Regions from separate parts of the Ensifer sp. ENS03 genome, predicted to be linked through region 3. Evidence: riboswitches for the same ligand, from Rfam matches in the RefSeq annotation. Region 3 holds a riboswitch; each other region holds the start of a gene.

Region 1 (6,332 bases), on a different contig from region 3:
GTGATGGCAAATGTGCTTTCCGGGTGTCGACACGACTGGCCACCGGCCGCGGCCTGCGAGCTTCCCTACCCGATCGTCGACGTTCACTGCCATTTCTTCAACGCGGCCGATGTGCCCGTGGAAGGGCTGGTGCGCTATGTGGCGCTGCGGGAGAAACTGCCGGAAGCAAAACTCTCCGCCGATCCGCTGCAGTCGAAGCGTCTGGAAAACGCCCTGGTGGTCTTCCTCGTGACGGCGCTTGGCGACGTCGCGCCCAAGGCCAAGGCTGAGGACGCTATTCTCAAGAAGCGGGTGCCGCGCCCCTCCGACGCCGAGTTCGAGCGGCAGAAGGACGAGCAGTTGCGCATCGCCGTCAAGCAACTGGTCGCGCTAGCCGGCGAGCAGCGCGCATCGTTGACCGCACGAAGCGGCGCCGAAACGCCGGATTATCAAGGCCTGCTGGAACAGATCGGCGGCACCCCCGGCCTGCCGCAGGGCTTGCAGCGGCGCTCCGGCAGCGTGGAGGAGACGGATGTCGATGCCCTGGCGTCGGCCGCCAAGGCCCACGAACAGATCGGCAACTACCTTTCCTTCGTGCGCCTCATGCAGGACTACCGCGAAAACCTGGCGGAAACCTATGCCCGGATCTTCGCGTCGAAATGCCGGTTTTCCATGATCACGCCGAGCATCCTCGATTTCGAGAAGTCGATCGGCGGCAGGGCATCGCCGCAGCACGACCAGATCGACGTGATGGACGAGATCCAGCAGCTGGTGATCAAGCGGCACGGCATCCACATGCACAGCTTCGTCGGCTTCGATCCGCACCGGGAGGCGCAGAAGCGTGGCTCGTCGCTGGAAAACGTCCGCTACGCGATCATGGAAAAGGGCTTCATCGGCGTGAAGATCTACCCGCCGATGGGCTTCAAGGCATGGGGCAATGCGGATCCGGCGATCGATGCGGCGCTGAAGCGGCTCTACGACTGGTGCCGCGACAACAGCGTGCCGATCATGGCGCATGCGGAAAACAGCATCGGCGCCGGCTGCGGCTATGGCAATATGGCGAGCCCCGCCTACTGGAAGAAGCTGCTCGACACCAACCGTTACAATGACTTGCGGATCAATTTGGCGCATTTCGGCGCTTTCGATGAAGTCATTCGCCCAGGCGCACCGACGGGGGTCATGGTGTCCTGCGCCCAGGACAAATTCTCCGGTCCGCCGACCTGGGAGGACATCATTGGCAAGACGATCGGCCACGGGCGCCGGCCGAACCTGTTTGCCGACCTGAGCTACCTGAGCGAGCTCGTCACCGACAACACGCCCGGGCTGCATGAAAAAATCCGCGCGCTGCTCGACAAATGGCTGCGGGACTACGATCCCGATGCGCGCCATCTGATGTTCGGCACCGACTGGTCGATGATGGCGCTGGAGAAGGACTACAACGCCTACGTCCCGCGGATCGCCCAGCAACTGAAGGAGGCCAATGTCAGCGAGGAGGACCAGCAGAACATCTTCTGGAAGAACGCCTCCCGTTACCTCGGCCTCGACCGGCCGGGGCCGACCCGCCAGCGGCTCGCCACCTATTGTCGCAAGCGTGGCCTGGACGCCTCCTGGCTCTCGCAGCTGGAGATCGCCTGACCGCGAAACTGCTACCCGCGGTCCGGCACGTGCCTATCGCCACGGCGCGGTTCTGGCGATCCATTCGCGCGTCCGGCCTTCCGGGTCGGCGTTGCGGGTGATGTCGGTAACGACGGCGGCGATGTCGGCGCCGTGCTCGAAGACGCCGGCGATCCGCTCGACGTTGAGGCCGCCGATGGCGACCAGCGGCAGCAACCCGACACGGTTCCGCCAGGCGGCAAGGCGCGGCAGTCCCTGCGGCGCCCACTTCATAGCCTTGAGAATGGTCGGGTAAACCGGTCCGAGCGCGACATAGTCGGGCTTGGCAGCAAGTGCTGTCTCCAGTTCCGTCTCGTCATGGGTGCTGAGTCCGAGCTTCAGGCCGGCGGCGCGGATTGCAGTAAGGTCGGCCTCCGCCAGGTCCTCCTGGCCGAGATGGACGAAGTCGCAGCCTTCCGCGATCGCCAGTTGCCAGTAGTCGTTGACGATGAGCTGGCAGCCCTGCTCGTCGCAAACGGCCTTGGCCGCGCGGATCTCGCGGCGGATCTCCGCTTCCGTACGATCCTTGACGCGTAGCTGCACCAGCTTGACGCCGAGCGGCACCAGCCGCTCGATCCAATCCGCGCTGTCGACGATGAGATAGAAGGGGTCAAGTTTCACGCAAACACCGCCTTTCCGATGACGGGGGTGGAAGGGACGGCAAAATCGCGCGGTTCGAGCATGCCCGCCTCGAAGGCCTGCCGGCCGGCATCGATCGCGCCCGCGAACGCAGCGGCCATCAGCGCGGGCTTGGCGGCGCCGGCTACAGCGGTGTTGAGCAGGACGGCATCGAAGCCGAACTCCATCACCCTCGTTGCGTGCGAGGGCCGGCCGATGCCGGCATCGACGATCAGCGGCACATCGGGAAAGTTGGCCCGCATTGCCCTGAGCGCCTGGATGTTTTGCGGCCCCATGGCGCTGCCGATCGGCGCGCACCAGGGCATCAGCACCTTGCAGCCGGCTTCCACGAGCCGTTCGGCAACCACGAGATCATCCGTGGTGTAGGGAAAGACTTCGAACCCTTCGGCCGAGAGGATGCGCGCCGCCTCGACCAGCCCGAAGACATCGGGCTGCAGCGTATCGTGGTGGCCGATCACTTCGAGTTTCAGCCAGTTGGTGCCGAAGACCTCGCGCGCCATCTTGGCCGTCAGCACCGCCTCTGACACCGAGTGGCAGCCGGCGGTGTTCGGCAGCACGTGCACGCCGAGCGCCCGGATCAGTTCGAAGAAGGCGCCGCCCTGGCGGCCTCCGGCGGTTTCGCGCCGGAGCGAGACCGTGACGACCTCAGTGCCTGACGATCGCACCGCATCTTCCAGAACGGCGGGGGAGGGGTAGCGGGCGGTGCCGAGCAGCAACCGTGAGCGCAGGTCCTGTCCATAAAGCGTCAGCATGTCTCAGCCTCCTTTCATCGGCGAGAGAATTTCGATTCGGTCCCTGTCGCTGAGCGCATGACCCGAACGGTCGGCCCGGTGCACCAGTTCGCCGTTGACGGCGGTGGCGAGCCAGTCGCCTTCGAAATCAAGGGCGGCCAGAAGCTCGGCGAGGGTGGTGACGGCGAGGTCGTGATCCTCGCCATTGACGGTCAGTCTCATGCGGCATCTCCCTTCAGGTCCTGCGCAAGCGCGAGGTCGGCTGCTTCCGCCGCCAGGGCCGGTGAAAGCAGGAAGCCATGGCGGTAAAGTCCGTTGATCGTGATGGTCTGCCCGGTGCGCAGGGCGCGCGGCAGGTTGTTGGCGAAGGCGGGGCGGACGCCGGCGCCGGTTTCGAAGAGGCGCGCTTCGCCGAAGGCCGGATGCAGCGCATAGGCGGCGTTCAGCAGTTCCATGAGGGAGCGGGCGGTGATCGGTCCGCCGTCATCCGTCTCGATCATCGTCGCCCCGCACATGAAGAGGCCGCCGCCGCGCGGCACGATGTAGAGCGGGATGCGGGGATGAATGAGCCTGACCGGCCGCGACAGCTCCACGTCGCTTGTCTGCAGGTAGAGCATTTCACCGCGCACGCCCCGCAGGCCCGGCGTTTCGCCGACGCGTGCCGCGCCGGCGCAGTCGGCGACGAGATCGTGGTGGCCATCGTCGCTCGTCTCATCGAGGAATGTGACGCCGTGATCGACAAGCTTCTGCCGCAACCGGCTCAGCGCCCGGCGCGGGTCGAGATGCGCCTCACCGGGAAAAAACAGCGCCTCGCGGAAACGTCCGGCAAGCGCCGGTTCCAGCCGTTCGATCGCGGCGGCGTCGAGCCATTCGAAGCCGGAGGTGCGTGAGGCAAAGCGCTTGAGTTCGCCCGCATCCCGTGGCGGGGCGACGACAAGCGTGCCGTTTCGGGAAACCTCGCCTGGCAGGGCGTCGTCCCACCAGTCGATGGCGCCGATGCCCTTCGTCAGCACCACCTCTTCGGCGCTTTCGCGTTCGCACCAGGGTGCCAGCATGCCGCCGGCAAACCAGGAGGCCGCGCCGGCAAAGCCTGGCTTTTGCTCGACAACCGTCACCGCGACACCGCGGGCGCTAAGTTCATGCGCCAGACAGAGCCCTGCGACGCCGGCACCTTTGACGAGGATCCGCATGGCTCAGTGTTCCCGCGAGGCGTGGGCGGGCCGTCGTGAGGGAAGCGGGATGGTGTTGGCGGTGTGCATGCCGAGGCTCCGATTGTGGAGACCCAGTTCACGAGCGAAGGAAGGGGAAGGACGCCTTGCCGTTGAATGGTCGCGTGAACGCGACGTTTGCGGCAGCGATGTCTGCACCGTCCCTACGCCAGTATGAACTGGATCAGGTTCAACGGGTCACTGCGCCGCGCAAACCGCATAGCAGAATCTCAGCCCCTTGGCGGGACACCCCTGGTGAATGCTCCAAGCTGACCGTTCGGGGCGGTTTTTGTCAAGAGCCAGCATTCGTGTGCTATGTGATCTCATCTGCCGAAAAAATTATCTATAATTTTTCGACAAGAAAGCGGAAGCGTTGGCGGCGTGATGAAAGGAGGTAGGGCAACCGGGTGGAGCGGGTCGAAAAACACCGGAGAAGCCCAGCCGCGTCCTTGTTTCTCGGGTGCGGTACGCCCGATTTCGGAAATGGGAGCTGCGACCGATTGATTGGTGATTGTTGCCCCGTCTCGGCGGTTTCCAGATTCACTCACGGTCAAAAATACAACCATAAGGGTATGTTCTAACAGAAACTCTCCATCTGGGTGCTTGCGAACTTTGTTGGTCGATAAAATTATAGATAATATCAGATTCTATCTATTTCGCGTTTGCAATGACCTGGAGGACGAGCCGAAATGCTGGACGGAACCCTATCAACTGGCGCTAATTTTACCCCGGGTGACGCGGGCGAATCCCGCTGGACCCAAGCGGAAGCCGAAAAAATCTATAATTTGCCGTTCAACGATTTGCTCTACCGCGCACACACGGTCCATCGTGCGCAGTTCGATCCCAACGCCATCCAGATGAGCCGGCTGCTCTCGATCAAGACCGGAGGCTGCGCCGAGGATTGCGGCTATTGCAGCCAGTCCGCCCACTATCCGACCGGGCTCAAGGCATCGAAGCTGATGGAGGTCGAGCGTGTGCTTGCCGAGGCGCGACAGGCGCGCGACGGCGGTGCGACGCGCTATTGCATGGGGGCCGCCTGGCGCAGCCCGAAGGACCGCGACATGGACGCGATCGTCGCCATGATCGGCGGTGTGCGGGCTCTTGGCATGGAAACCTGCATGACGCTCGGGATGCTGACGCCGGACCAGTCCGCACGGCTCGCCGAGGCCGGGCTCGACTACTACAACCACAATGTCGATACCTCCGAACGCTTCTACGGCGAGATCATCACCACCCGCAGCTTTGCCGACCGGCTGGAGACGCTCGCGAATGTCCGCGACGCCGGCATCAAGGTCTGCGCCGGTGGCATTCTCGGCATGGGCGAAACCGCCGACGACCGGATCTCCATGCTGGTGACGCTCGCCAATCTGCCGGTGCCGCCCGAAAGCGTGCCGATCAACATGCTGATCCCGATCCCGGGCTCGAAGCTGGCCGATGCAGCGCCCGTCGATCCGATCGATTTCGTCCGCACCATCGCGCTTGCCCGCATCCTGATGCCGCTATCGCATGTCCGGCTTTCGGCCGGCCGGACCGACATGAGCGACGAGACGCAGGCGCTCTGTTTCTTCGCCGGCGCCAATTCGATCTTTGTCGGCGAAACCCTGCTGACCGCCGACAATCCCGGCGAGGACCATGATGCGGCGCTCTTCCGACGCCTGGGGTTGAAGCCGATGGCTCCGGCGGCAAGGCAGGATGCGGCCGAATGACCCTGGGTCTGTTTGCGCGCTATGAGAAGACGCTGGAGGGCCTTGATCGCAAGGGCCGCCGGCGCGCACTTGCCCCCGCTGGCGGCCTGGACTTCACCTCGAACGACTACCTGGCGCTCGCCGCTTCGACGCGGCTGAAGGCGGCGATAACGAGTGCCATCGCGCGCGGCGTGCCGGTCGGCTCCGGCGGCTCACGGCTGTTGCGCGGCAATCACGAAGAACACGAGGCGCTTGAGGCGGAAGCGGCCACCTTCTTCGGCGCGGAACGAATGCTCTTCTTCGGCAGCGGCTATGCCGCCAATGCTGCCCTGTTTTCGACGCTGCCGCAGCGCGACGACCTCATCGTCCACGATGCCCTGATCCATGCGAGCGCCCATGAAGGCATCGCTGCGAGCAAGGCCGATTCGGTTGCGGCA
Region 2 (6,332 bases), on a different contig from region 3:
GCGCGACGATGTTGGAGACTATTTCGACGCGCCCGTCGTGGCGGAAGTGTTCGAGAGCTTCACGCCGACTAAGGCATAGCGAATCGCATCGGCGAGTTTTGATTTTCCGGAGATGCGGGGCAGCGTGTCCTGCCAGAGCTTATAGAGATCGGCAACGAATGCAGCGGAAGAATCTTGGCGGGCGGCAACGCGAACATCAGGGCTCTGGCCTGGCACCGTTTCACCGTTTCCTCGATCGACCAAAGCACGCGCATCCTTTCGATCGTCAGCCCCCCGCGATCCGCTCGACTACCAAACCCTGACCCGTATTCTCATCGCTGGGCAGCGTTCAGTATCGAAGCCCCCATGTTCTGGAGATTCAAGTCAGACGCTGTCAGCTGGTCGCTACCGAGCAACCCTCGGAGTAAGAGGTTATGACGAGCCGGGCCCTCCCGAAGAAGGGCCCTTAAGAGGCGTGCATGGAGATCGCGATTAAGGGTCATTCGATTGGAACTGCTGAAAGAAACCGCTCGATTGTCTGAGTAAGGACATAGTCAGGAGAGGTGGAACGACAAAGATCCATATTTAGGCTAGGATTGAAATCAAAAAAAACTTCGCGGAAAATCCTGGAAAACCACCAATTCAGTGTAGATTGAGTTTCACCCAAGCCGCAGAAAGAGTTTCCTGCGACGAACAACTTAGCGTTCACAGGTGCTGAATCATTCAGCCAGTGACGCCGGATTCCAATATGGCCACCGGGACGGTCGGCATCTTTGGACATGATGAGCCGGGGTTGATGAAACAAATCAGCGTTGGTTTCCATGAGGTGATCGTAGGCGGCAACATCAAAAAAGCGGTTCGATAGATCGCCGAGGGTAAAGAATCCTTGCGTGAACTCAGGTCGGAGCGACAACTCAATTCCAAATCTGTCGAGAACACATTTGACAACTTCCCAGCTACCCTTCGGTGATAGGTGCGTATCTAGTTTGCGGAAATAGTCCTGCTGCCCGTCGAGCAAGTCGAAAGTTGATAGGTAATATTGTGCCTGTGAAAACAAGTTCTCGATCTGGCCGTAGACAAACGACCTCTCAGGAATGTGGAAATTCACAAGGTTTCTCAGGGACGACGTTTTCTCGGGAATCGTTAGGTGTACGTATTTGTATGAAGGAAGCAGTTGTTCAGCCCGCCTTCGAAGGATCTTCTCCCATTGCTTTAACCTGGACACAGCGTCATCATCGAGTTCACTTGCCGCGTACATTTCCTGGACTCGATTCGACCCTCCAATAAGGACCGCGTGCCCACCGGGGATCAACAGGGCTGAGCCGTCGATTGATCGCAAGCCGCCGAGTACTGTTATAGACGACACCTCGGAGGGCGAGGGGTGCGGCGCATGAATGCTGCGCCCAATGTAGTTAACAGAAGAGACAAACCGTTCGTACCACTCCCCATTCATTCGCAAATTGGAACGCTTTAGCCACTTGACGGTTTCGCTGAATTTTGCGTCCGAAAAATCTGTGGGCACTCCACCCTCGCTGAAGATGAGGATGTTCTTCAAGAATGCGAGAAACTCATTCCAGATCTGAATTGCCGTCGCAGGATGCGTTTCGCTCTTCGCTTCGAATGTGATTTGCCCCGCGGCTACTGCATCAGGTGTGATTGTGTCGTCTACTTCGAGCGAAAAGCCAATCTTACCGCCGTTTAAGTCTAAAAACTCCCGCTGCCGGCCCCAAACGCAACGCCCTGAAAGCGGCTGCCCATGCCTTAGCGCTGTAATCTGGATCTCCTCCGATGGGTTGTCATGGGCATACGCCCAGCCCGATATGGTTGACGGAAAAGAAATGCAGTCGACGATCCCAGTTAAACTCATGCGTCCCTCGTACGAAATTCGGCCAATCTTCGCTTAGGCCGGCTGCACAGAAATGTTGAACAAACACCGATCCATAATTGCGTCCCAAGTGTCCCGTGAATGGATGGCTGCCTGAAGCGTGGTGGCGAAAATCTGGGCATTCTGGAATGCGAAAGAGTGTCTAGTAGAATTAGCGACAAAAACTCGCACGGCCGAGAGATGAGCCAATCTTAGAGCATGCAAATGATCAAGCCAGAAATAGTCACGCGCGGGGTTGTTAGTTTCAGAGCTCGAACATATTACGACACGATCGCTACTTTCGTCGGCATCATGTAAAAAATCGACAAGGTCAAGCAACCCGTCTGGAGTGACACAAGGTGCTATCCCCGCGCCGAATCTTATTCTCCGCTTTAAGTCTGCGTCCGAAAATGAGTGCGGAGAAACGGCGATGATCTTGGCTTCCGTCAGATTCTTGGACGCCACCAGCGCGGCATATGCGCCGGAGGCCTGACCGAATAGATAGAGCTTTTGATTCTTCAAATCATCTTCGAGGATACGGGTAAGGTCGAGGATTGGTGGCAGTGTTGATGAGCCTTGATACCAGGGACTGGATACGTCCTGCAGGGCCAGGACATTGCAACTAACATACCGTGCGAAGCTCAAAGTTGCGAATTTCTCCATGTAACCAGCGAAAAGCACGAGAGTTCTAGAGTCGTCTGCGCCGGGATAGAAAACTCCGCCGACCTCTTCAGCAAGCTGGTTGACTTCGAATATCTCCTGGTTGATTTCGTCTAATGAGTGATCTGTGAACCGAAAATCACGTGATCTAATTCTGAAACTGTCGCCACTCGTAATCATAGCACTCGCTCTTTGCGGCCCCTGATATGCACCAGCTCTGGGGCGGTGCGGCACCCTTACAACTCTTGGACCTCGCTGTGAACTATAGTGGCTCTGAACTAGCCTCATAAATCCCAAATCGTGAACGCCTCCTTTGTTCGGGGGGAGCACCGTAAGCGGTCCATAGACCCCTGAACTGCCCCCACTTTCGACCGGACACTCAGCATAAGCAGGAAGGCTTAAGCACAGGCTTACAACGTTGAAGGCGACACCCCCAAACGATCGAGGTTGAGGATCGAGCCAGACTCCGTGCCGCGCCCGGTGTATCCAGCCACTATGGACCCCGGCATTCTCTGATTCCTGAGATGCATGCGGGTGCTTGCCGCTTGCCTTGTCGGATGAAAAAAGTAATGTGGGCGCGTCTGTGAATTCGAACGCTCAGACGAAAGGCTCCTTGCGCTCTCACGGCAATAGGGCCTTTTTTGTCCTTGTGAAAGCTTGGATTTCTCGCGAATTGCATCGAACCACGCATTCGAGTTCCAAACTTCGACCATTGACATCCCCAATCATCCGCCCCTAGCATTCTTCTTGCCGAGGGGCGCACTGTCACGGTGCTGAGATGGCGGTGAGCCAGACCCTTGAACCTGATCCGGATCATACCGGCGTAGGAACGGCGAGGGCCCTTCTGCTCACCAGCCGTCTCCGCGCCCATTGTTCGGGTCAAAGTCCGTTTGCGGGAGATCGCGTTGCTGCTGTCTGTTTTTGAACCAGTTATAGAAGGCTCAAGCCTCATTCGGGTGGTCCGATGACTGCGATTGCCGTTACCATCGCAGGTTCGGATTCCGGTGGCGGGGCTGGCATCCAGGCGGATCTGAAGACGTTCTCGGCTCTGGGCGTTTATGGCGCCAGCGTGATCACGGCGGTCACGGCGCAGAATACCCGTGGGGTTTCTGCGGTTGCAGATATCTCCCCGACCGTCGTTACGGCTCAGATCGACGCGGTGTTTTCGGATCTCGCCGTGGGAGCGGTGAAAATAGGCATGGTCTCGCGGCACGAGACGATCGCAGTGATCGCGGCTGGTCTGAAGCGCTACGACCGGCTGGCTGTCATCGACCCGGTGATGGTGGCAACCTCCGGCGATCATCTGATGCGCCCCGACGCGATCGCGACGCTCAAGGAGGAGTTGTTGCCGCTGGCGCTCATTCTGACGCCGAACCTGCCCGAGGCGGCGCTGTTGACCGGACGCGCAATCGCCGAAACCGAAAGCGAGGTCGCGCGTCAGGCGGAGATGCTTCTGAAGCTCGGTGCGCGTTCAGTTCTGATGAAGGGCGGCCATGCCAAGGGCAAGGACGCGATCGATATTTTCTATAGCGGGGAGGACGTCCTCAACCTGTCACGGCCGCGGATCGAAACAAGGAATGATCACGGCACCGGGTGCACGCTCTCGGCAGCAATCGCCTCGGGGCTTGCCAAGGGCATGCCAATTGACGATGCGGTTGTGGCAGCCAAGGCCTACTTGCATGCCGCTCTGGTGGCGGCCGATGGCCTGACCATCGGACAGGGGCATGGGCCAGTGCATCACTTTCATCATTGGTGGGGCAACGACAAGGGGTCGGGCGCCGCGGCTTCGAAAGTAGCCGAAGCCCAGGGCGCTCTTGGTCGTGCTTCGCAATCTGGCTGAGCAGTGTGGGCTTCGGGTCTATCTCAGGCCACTGCGGCGCTCGGCGCAGCCGGTTGCTCGCCCTTCAGCATCTTGCGGTAGAGCGCCACATGCTCGCGCGCGCAATCGACATGGCTTGTCGGCCGCCTAAGCGTTGCCCGAAGATTGTCCCATGAGCGCGGCGCGCTCAAAACGTCGATAAGGCGGTCGGCCAGATCCTGGGCGCTGCCGGCGCGGAAGTGATAGCCATCCAGCCGGTCGCGAACTTTTTCGGCCATGCCGCCGATATCCGAACACAGGATCGGCCGGCCGTGATGCAATGCTTCCTGGATGACGACGGGAGAATTTTCCCACCAGACCGAGGGCATCACCACCCAGTCAACCGAGCGCATCAGCCGCGGCATGTCCTGGTTCTGGTAGGCGCCGTAGAAGCGGACGCGACGACCGGCGTCTTCGATCAGTTTTGCCACCTTCTCCTGGTAGTCCTTCGGCTGACGCTCGAGGTTCCCGCCAAAGATCATCAGCGAGGAATCATCGCCCCAGATGTCGTCGGGCACGCGCGATACCGCGTCGATCAGCACGTGAACGCCCTTGAACGGTGTCATCTGCCCGAAATAGGCAAAGCGGTTGCGTCGGGCCGTCGGCGACGGCAATTCGCGGGCTGGCGCCTTGTCGCCCATGACGATGCCGTTTTCGATCACGAAGATCTTTGCAGCTTCGAGCCCCCACTCGACATAGCGGTTGGCGAGAAAGGCGCTCGGCGCGATGAAGGCATCGGCGAGATTGAGCATGCCGCGCACGAACTGTTCGCGGCGAACGAAGCGCGACACCGGGATTTCAGGGAAGCACGTGTGACAACTGATCGGTGAGGCGCCGTTGCAAAGCTGGCCCGAAGGGCGTTTCACCATTTGCCCGTGATTGTGGCAGATCGGCAGATATTCGTGGAACGTCACGACGATGCGCGCCTTGGGCAGAGCATCGCGAACGGCGTAGAGCGCTTCCAGGCCGAAGCCGAGAATATGATGGAAGTGAACGACATCAGGCTTGATGTCGCCGACGAAGCGCAAGAGGTCGCGGCGGATCGCGTCCGTATCGCCGTTGGAGAGGAAGAAATGGTCGAAGTCTTCGGCGTGGTAGAGCACTTCGTCCATGGCAAGACGCAGGCTCATCAGCGCGGAGGCGCCATGGCGCGGAACCGGATTGCCGACACGGGCAAGGTAGATCGATTCCACGCCCGACAGGCCGTTCAGCGCCTTGTGAAGGCCATGCGAAGCAATTTCGGCCCCGCCAAGCGAATGGGTCGGGTGGCCATGGGAGACCACCAGTACGCGGAGTTTTTCGCTCATGCGTCAGTCTCCTCGAAGAATGTTTGGGCGGTTTCGGAGGCGGGCATCCATCGGGCGCGGAAGAGCGTCCGATCGACACGCTCCACGAACCGGGCTGTGGCGGCAGAGCCCGCTCCGGGCATGTCGTCCGATCCGACCATCTGCAGGGAAGGAAGCCAGTAGGCTTCATAGCCCTTGCCGCTCAGGCGAAGGGCAAGATCGAGGCCCTTCAGCGCTGCGCCGAGATAGGTCTGCGACAGGCCAGCGTCCTCCAAAAGCGCCTCACGCGGCAGGATGCAGCAATCGAGCGATGCAGTTGCGACCCGGGTCAGCTTCAGGCGATTGACGGCGCCGACAGGATAGCCGGCGTAGCGGCTCGATTGCAGATGGTCGGGGCGATCAAGCGACGTGCTGCCGGCCCAGCGGATCGAGTGATCCTCATAGGCAAGGGTCGGAGAAATGATGCTTCCCGTCTTTGCCTCGTAAGCGGAAACGAGTGCCTGATACCACCCGGCATTGGCTGGCGTCAGCGACGAGGAAAGCAGAACGACCGCGTCGCTGTTCATGCTTTCGGCGGCCGCTTGCGCCAGGTCGCCGGCATCGCCGGCGCCTTCGACGGAGACGAGCCGCAGCGGCAAGCGATAGAATTCCGAGAGTTGACGGATGTGGACCGCGTATCGTCGGA
Region 3 (6,332 bases):
TGCCGACGCGCGAGATCGACACGCTGCGGCGCGTTCGGGTGGCTCGACAGGAAGTCGAGGCTCTGGTCGGATTCCGGATCGACCGCCGTGAAGCGGCTATAGGCGGCCATCGAATCGAGGAAGCGCGCCGCTGCATAGGGGTCGTAGCCGGCTTCGCCGAGCATGCGCACGCCGATCACGTCGGCCTGAAGTTCCTGGTTGCGCGAGAAGGCCGCGAGCCGGAGCTTGCCGCGCGCGAGCGCCTGCTTGCCGGCGATATCGGAGGAGAGGACTTCGGAGACCACCCGACTGGCGATCACTTCGGCTTCCTCGCGCTGCTGACGCTCAATGCCGTGGTTGGCGGTGACGTGCGCCATCTCGTGCGACAGCACGGCCGCGACCTCGGAGGCATCGTTGGCAAGCGCCAGCAGGCCGCGGGTGACATAGAGATAACCACCGGGCAGCGCGAAGGCGTTGATCGCCGGCGAGTTCAGGATGGTGATGCGATAGGACTGCTGCGGATTCTCGGAGACCGCCGTCAGCGCGCCGGTGATGCGCGCGACCAGGCGCTCGGTCTTGGCGTCCTTGTACTCGCCGCCGTAGCTTGCGACGATGCGCGGATGTTCGCGCGCGCCCAGCTGCGCCCGCGGATCGTTCTTCTGAACTTCCTCGACGATCTGCGGATTGGAGGAGGGCGAAACGGTCGGCTGGTAGGTCTGCTCGATCACGGATTGGCATGCGGAAAGGAGCGTGGTCGCAAGCAATGCAACCACGGCGCGTCCACGCAGCCGTCCGCCCTTCGGCGGGAACCGGTCGTGTGTGACTGTATGCCTCTCCATGCCTCAGCCCGTTCCCATCCATCGCTCCGCCCGCATCCTGCGGGCAAGTGGTACGACAGCGTTGAAAGTCCTACTTTTTCAGCCCGGCAGCGTTGCTCTGCCGCGACCTCTCAGTCCTGGTCTTGCTGTATCTGATTTCAGCGCCACCTGCCTAGTTTGTCTCGGTAGAAATAGTTGCCCCGTGGTATCACGGCAACGGATGCGGGAATATTCGTGCCTTGCCGGATATTTCGCGCGTCGCATGGCGCCGCGGTCAAATTGTGGCAATCGGCCAAGGGCGTGGAGAATCCGATCCGTCCTTCAAGTATTGCCGAGAAAGCGGTCGATCGCCGCATTGTCCCGCCGCGCCAGGAAGCGGTCGAGGCTGTCGTTTGCGATGATACGCCCCTGGTCGAGAAAAAGCACGCCGTCGGCCAGGGCCTTCACGTCTTCGGGATGGTGTGTGATCACCAGGATCGTGTTGCCTTCCTCCTCGTGCAGTTCCCGCAGGAGCGTGCGCATGCCGGCGCGCATGCCGGGATCAAGCGCTGCGAAGGGCTCGTCGAGCAGCAGCAGGGGGCGCTTTCGCACAAGCGCCCGGGCGAGGGCGACGCGCTGGCGCTCGCCGCCTGAAAGCGTCGGCGGCAGCCTTTTCCCGAAGCCTTCGAGCCCGACGCGGCGGAGCGCGTCTTCAATCTTCTCGCGGTCGGTTGCGCTCAGCCGAAGCGCCGGGTCGATGCCGAGGCCGATGTTGGTCGCGACGTCGAGATGGGCGAAGAGGTTGTTGTCCTGGAAGATCATCGAGACCGGCCGTTCCGACGGCGCCCGATCGGCAACGTTCTCGCCGAGAATGCGCACCTCGCCGCGATCGGGATCCTCGAACCCGGCAATGAGGTGAAGCAGCGTCGATTTGCCGGAACCCGAGGCACCGGCGACGGTGACGATGCCCCCCTTGGCGATGGTGCAATCGAAGGTGAGCTTGGCCGTTTCGAAACGGACCTCGACATCGCGCAACTCTATCGCGGGAACGGGATCAATCATGCTTTGCGTCCTTCCGGCCGGCTGTCATTGGCCGTGCCGAGGATGGTGAAGATCAGGCAGAGAAGCCCGAGGAAAAGGGCGAGACCGGCGGCGTCGGCGGTGCGGTAGCTCCCCATACGGCTATAGAGCAGCCACGGCAGCGTCACCATGTCTTGGCTGCCGAAGAGAGCGACGGCGCCGAGGTCGCCGAGCGACAGCGCCATGGCGAAGGAAAGGGCCATCAATAGCGGCTTGCGCAGCGCCGGAAAGTCGATCCATCGCAGACGATCAAAACCACGAATGCCAAGGCTTGCCGTCAGCCGTTCGGACCGTGCCGCATGGGTCGCCATTGCCGGCGCGAGGATGCGGTGGACGAAGGGCAGCGCCATCAGCGCGTTGATCGCAACGACGATGGCAGGTGCAAAGCGCGCGACGTCACCGAAGGGACGCAAAAGCAGGAACCATCCGGCGCCGAGCACCACCGGCGGCACCAAGAGGATCAGCGAGGTGCTGGCACCGATGGCACCGGCAAAGCCGTGGGAGAGCGACGTCGCGTGACGCGGCGCGGTGGCGGTTGCCGCCGCCCGGATCATCACGGCTGCCATGGTGACGGAGGCGAGTGCCGAGGCGAGCGCGATTGCCGCACTCGTCAGCAGCGCCCGGTGCACCGCCGGATCGCGGGCGAGCTTCAGCAGATCGGCTTCGAGTCCGGAGATGAGAACCGCGACCAGCGGCGCGCCGAGAAACAGAAAGGCAAGCGTGATCCAGGTGCCATCACTCAGGCGCGCGATCCTTGACGCGCCATCGAAACGGCGCACAGTGCGGCCACCGGTCATGCCCTCTTCCGGCTCGGTCGCCAGATGACGAAGCAGGAGCAGCAGCAGGCCGGTCATGGCGATCTGCAGGGCTGACAGCGCGATCGCGCGCGGCGGATCGAAATCGAAACGCAGCGCCTGGTAGATCGCCACTTCGATTGTGCTGGCCGCAGGCCCGCCGCCGAGCGTCAGCACGAGGGTGAAGCTGGTGGCGCAGAGCATGAAGACGAGGCCGGCGGCACCCGGCAGGAGGCCGCGCAGCACGGGCCATTCGATGAAGCGAAAGAGTGCGCGTGACGGCATGCCGAGATTGGCGGCGCTGCGCCAGTATTCGGCGGGGATGCGCTCGAGCCCGGCCAGGAACAGGCGCGCTGCAAGCGGCATGTTGAAGAAGACGTGGGCAAGCAGGATGCCGAACAGGCCGTAAATGCTGACGGGCTGCGCGAGGCCGAGCCAGCGCAGGCCGGAATTGAGGAAACCCTGCCGCCCCCAGATCTCGATCAGCCCGAGTGCGCCAACCAGAACCGGCAGTCCGAGTGGCAGCGCCATCAAGCGCAGCAGCCAGATGCGGCCGGGGAACTGCGGTCGTCGCGCTAGCGCCCGGGCGACGGGGATGGCAAAGAGCACGGACAGCAACGTCGAGAGGGTCGCCTGCAGCAGCGTGAAGCGGGTGACGCGCCAGATGTAGGCGTCGAACAGCGCATCGTCGCTCGCGCCGCCCGTCTGGCTCAGCAAGGCGACGATCGCAAGACCGACGAAAAGTACGAAGACGCCGAGGCAGGCTGCCCCGGCGACCACTGTCATACGATTTTCGCGCAGTGCGAACAATCCGGCCTCAGTTCTTGCTCATGGCGGCAAGCCATTCGTCGATCCAGGCCTTGCGGTTCTTGGCGACTTCCTCCGAGGGCAGGAGGAAGGTGTTTTCCGGCTTGACCAGCTTGTTGAAGGCGTCCGGCAGCGGCTCCTTGGTCGCTGCGACCGGCATCATCCAGTTCGTCGTCGGGATGATCGACTGGAAGTCCGGACCGGTCATGAAGGCGAGGAACTGCTTTGCCAGTTCCGGCTGCTTGGCGTTCTTGGTCATGCCGGCGACTTCGATCTGGATGTAGTGCCCTTCGGAGAAGGCAGCGGCCTGGTAGCGCTCGGTGTTTTCCGCGACCATGTGGTAGGCCGGCGACGTGGTGTAGGACAGCACCATCGGCGCCTCGCCCTTGGTGAAGAGGCCATAGGCTTCCGACCAGCCGGGGGTGACGGTCAGAACGCGGTCCTTCAGCTTCGTCCAGGCGGCACCCGCCTCATCGCCATAGACGGCCTTGACCCAGAGCAGGAGGCCGAGGCCCGGCGTCGACGTACGCGGATCCTCGATGACGATCTTCTGCGACGGATCGCCTTCTACCAGCTCCTTCAGGCTCTTCGGCGGCGTCTTCAGCGTCTCGGTGTCGTAGACGACGGCGAAGTGGCCGTAGTCATAGGGCAGGAACGTGTCATCGGAGAAGTTGCCGGGAACGGTGACGCCGGTTGCCTCGACGCCGTGCGGCGCGAAGAAGCCCGTTGCCTTGGCTTCCGCAACGAGGTTGGTGTCGAGACCAAGCACGATGTCGGCCTTGGAGGCCTCGCCTTCGAGCTTCAGACGGGTGAGCAACTCGACGCCGTCGGCCACGCCGACATAGTTGACCTTGCATTCGCAGGTCTTCTCGAAGGCTTCTGCGACCTTGGCGCCCGGGCCCCATTCGGTGATGAAGCTCTCATAGGTGTACACCGTCAGCGTCTTGTCGGCGGCGGTCGCGGCGCCGGAGAAAACAAGGCTCGCGGCCGTCGCAAGGGCTAGCCGGCTAAAGAATTTAAGTTGCGATGAATTGGACATGGCGAGGACCTCTCTCCCAAAGTTCGTTGTTGCATGGGAAAAGGGCGTATCGATCCGATCGCGTCTAATCCCTCCGCCGGTATGAGCCGGATCAGGTTCCGCGGGTTGGCGTTTTGACGCCTCTCAGCCTCCGGCCGCAATGCGGTCGGGAGGCACCCCGTTAGAGCGGCAAGAGATTTACCGCTGCCTCGGTCCCATGGCAAGCGATGTTTACGGCGAAGCAAGGGGACGCCTGGCCGGCACAATGGCTCGTGTTTGCGTATGCCGCCAACTGCGCTACACAACGGCAGCGAGGAGGAAATGTCATGCCCGATATGCTTGTTCGACTTTATGCCCTGCCGGCTGAACCTCAGTCGAAGCTTGGCCTTGGCATCAGCATTCGCCGCGCCATGGCGCCGGAGCGCCGCCTGGTTGTTTCCTGGATCGAAAGGACTTTCGGTGCCGGATGGGCGGGCGAGGCGGAAGCCGCCTTTTCCTCCACCCCTACGCGCATGCACGTCGCTGTCCATGACGGAAAGATCGTCGGCTTTTCCTGCCACGACGTAACGGCACTCGGCTTCTTCGGTCCGACCGGCGTCGACGAAAGCATGCGCGGGCAGGGGATCGGTGAGGCGCTGCTGCTTGCAAGCCTCACGGCGATGCGCGAGGCCGGCTATGGCTACGCGATTATCGGCGGCGTCGGGCCGGCGAAGTTCTACGAGCGAGTGGCCGGCGCCGTCGAAATTCCGGATTCGACCCCCGGCATTTATGCCGGCATGCTTTTCCCCGATCCGGTGCCCGAGGGGCATTGATGGTCTGACCAAAATATCGAGAACCGCTCGTTCGACGGTTTTCTTCGTTTTCCTTCGGCGGTCCTTTGCGCTATGGGCTTTGCCATGGCTCGATCGACCTTCACCATTCTGCTTGGCGGCGCCCTTTCGCTGACCGACCGGCTGGCTCACCAGCTGACCGCAAGTCGCTTCATTGCGGCTGACGGCGGCATGCGCCATGCCCGATTGCTCGGCATCGTGCCGGATGTCTGGGTCGGTGATTTCGACTCGACCGAGGAAGCCCTTCTTGCGGACTACGCCTCCGTCCCGCGCGAGCCCTATCCGGCGGCAAAGGCCGCGACGGACGGGGAGATCGCGGTCGAGGCGGCGTTGTCGCGTGGAGCCGATCGCCTGATTTTCGCCGGCGCCCTCGGCGGTACCCGCAGCGATCACGCCTTCATGCACCTGCTGCATGCCGTCGCCCTTGCCGAGCGTGGCCTTTCCGTGTTGATGACCTCGGGCGAGGAAGAGGCCTATCCGCTGCTGGCCGGCTCGCTCGACCTCGACCTACCCAAGGGCTGCCTCTTCTCGGTGCTCGGGTTGACCGAGCTTACCGGTCTTTCGATCGTCAATGCGCGCTATCCGCTCGACGATTTCACCTTGCCGTTCGGCTCGTCCCGAACCGTTTCCAACGTTGCGGAGGGTCCCCTTCGCTTCACTCTCCAGAGCGGTCGCGCCATTGTGCTCGCCCGCCCCTATGATCTTTCCGGAGCCTGAGCCTTGGCGCCTCCCATTCTGAAACTCGACGACATCTTCCTCACCTTCGGCGGCGCGCCGCTGCTAGCCGGCGCCAATTTTCAAGTCGAACCGGGTGACCGCATCTGTCTGGTCGGCCGCAACGGCTCGGGCAAGTCGACGCTGATGAAGATTGCCGCGGGTCTGGCCGAGGCGCAGTCGGGCGAAATCTTCCGCCATCCCTCCGCGACCATCCGCTATCTGCACCAGGCGCCGGATTTCGACGGCTACGACACGGTGCAGGCCTATGCCGAGGCAGGACTCGGCCCGAGTGACGATCCCTATCGCGTCG

Evidence for each region. A riboswitch is a leader RNA that binds a small molecule or an ion and turns the genes downstream of it on or off. The one in region 3 is predicted to bind thiamine pyrophosphate.
Region 1: linked by a shared signal. The riboswitch ahead of thiO (glycine oxidase ThiO) and the one ahead of thiB (thiamine ABC transporter substrate binding subunit) in region 3 are both predicted to bind thiamine pyrophosphate.
Region 2: linked by a shared signal. The riboswitch ahead of thiD (bifunctional hydroxymethylpyrimidine kinase/phosphomethylpyrimidine kinase) and the one ahead of thiB (thiamine ABC transporter substrate binding subunit) in region 3 are both predicted to bind thiamine pyrophosphate.

The regions. Positions count from the first base shown of each region.
Region 1 covers NZ_JACVAV010000003.1:446,546-452,877, forward strand. Annotated here, with positions in the region: gene IB263_RS14910 (amidohydrolase family protein) at 1-1,614, shown strand, start outside; gene IB263_RS14915 (thiamine phosphate synthase) at 1,648-2,253, opposite strand; gene IB263_RS14920 (thiazole synthase) at 2,250-3,023, opposite strand; gene thiS (sulfur carrier protein ThiS) at 3,027-3,224, opposite strand; gene thiO (glycine oxidase ThiO) at 3,221-4,192, opposite strand; TPP riboswitch at 4,354-4,474, opposite strand; gene bioB (biotin synthase BioB) at 4,900-5,916, shown strand; gene IB263_RS14940 (8-amino-7-oxononanoate synthase) at 5,913-6,332, shown strand, end outside.
Region 2 covers NZ_JACVAV010000008.1:139,977-146,308, forward strand. Annotated here, with positions in the region: partial or broken gene IB263_RS24630 (transposase) at 1-266, opposite strand, end outside; gene IB263_RS24635 (hypothetical protein) at 479-1,846, opposite strand; gene IB263_RS24640 (hypothetical protein) at 1,880-2,683, opposite strand; TPP riboswitch at 3,247-3,350, shown strand; gene thiD (bifunctional hydroxymethylpyrimidine kinase/phosphomethylpyrimidine kinase) at 3,468-4,343, shown strand; gene IB263_RS24650 (glycosyltransferase family 4 protein) at 4,367-5,668, opposite strand; gene IB263_RS24655 (hypothetical protein) at 5,665-6,332, opposite strand, start outside.
Region 3 covers NZ_JACVAV010000004.1:196,297-202,628, forward strand. Annotated here, with positions in the region: gene IB263_RS17260 (M48 family metalloprotease) at 1-818, opposite strand, end outside; gene thiQ (thiamine ABC transporter ATP-binding protein) at 1,119-1,838, opposite strand; gene thiP (thiamine/thiamine pyrophosphate ABC transporter permease ThiP) at 1,835-3,460, opposite strand; gene thiB (thiamine ABC transporter substrate binding subunit) at 3,468-4,496, opposite strand; TPP riboswitch at 4,548-4,666, opposite strand; gene IB263_RS17280 (GNAT family N-acetyltransferase) at 4,802-5,287, shown strand; gene IB263_RS17285 (thiamine diphosphokinase) at 5,372-6,022, shown strand; gene IB263_RS17290 (ABC-F family ATP-binding cassette domain-containing protein) at 6,026-6,332, shown strand, end outside.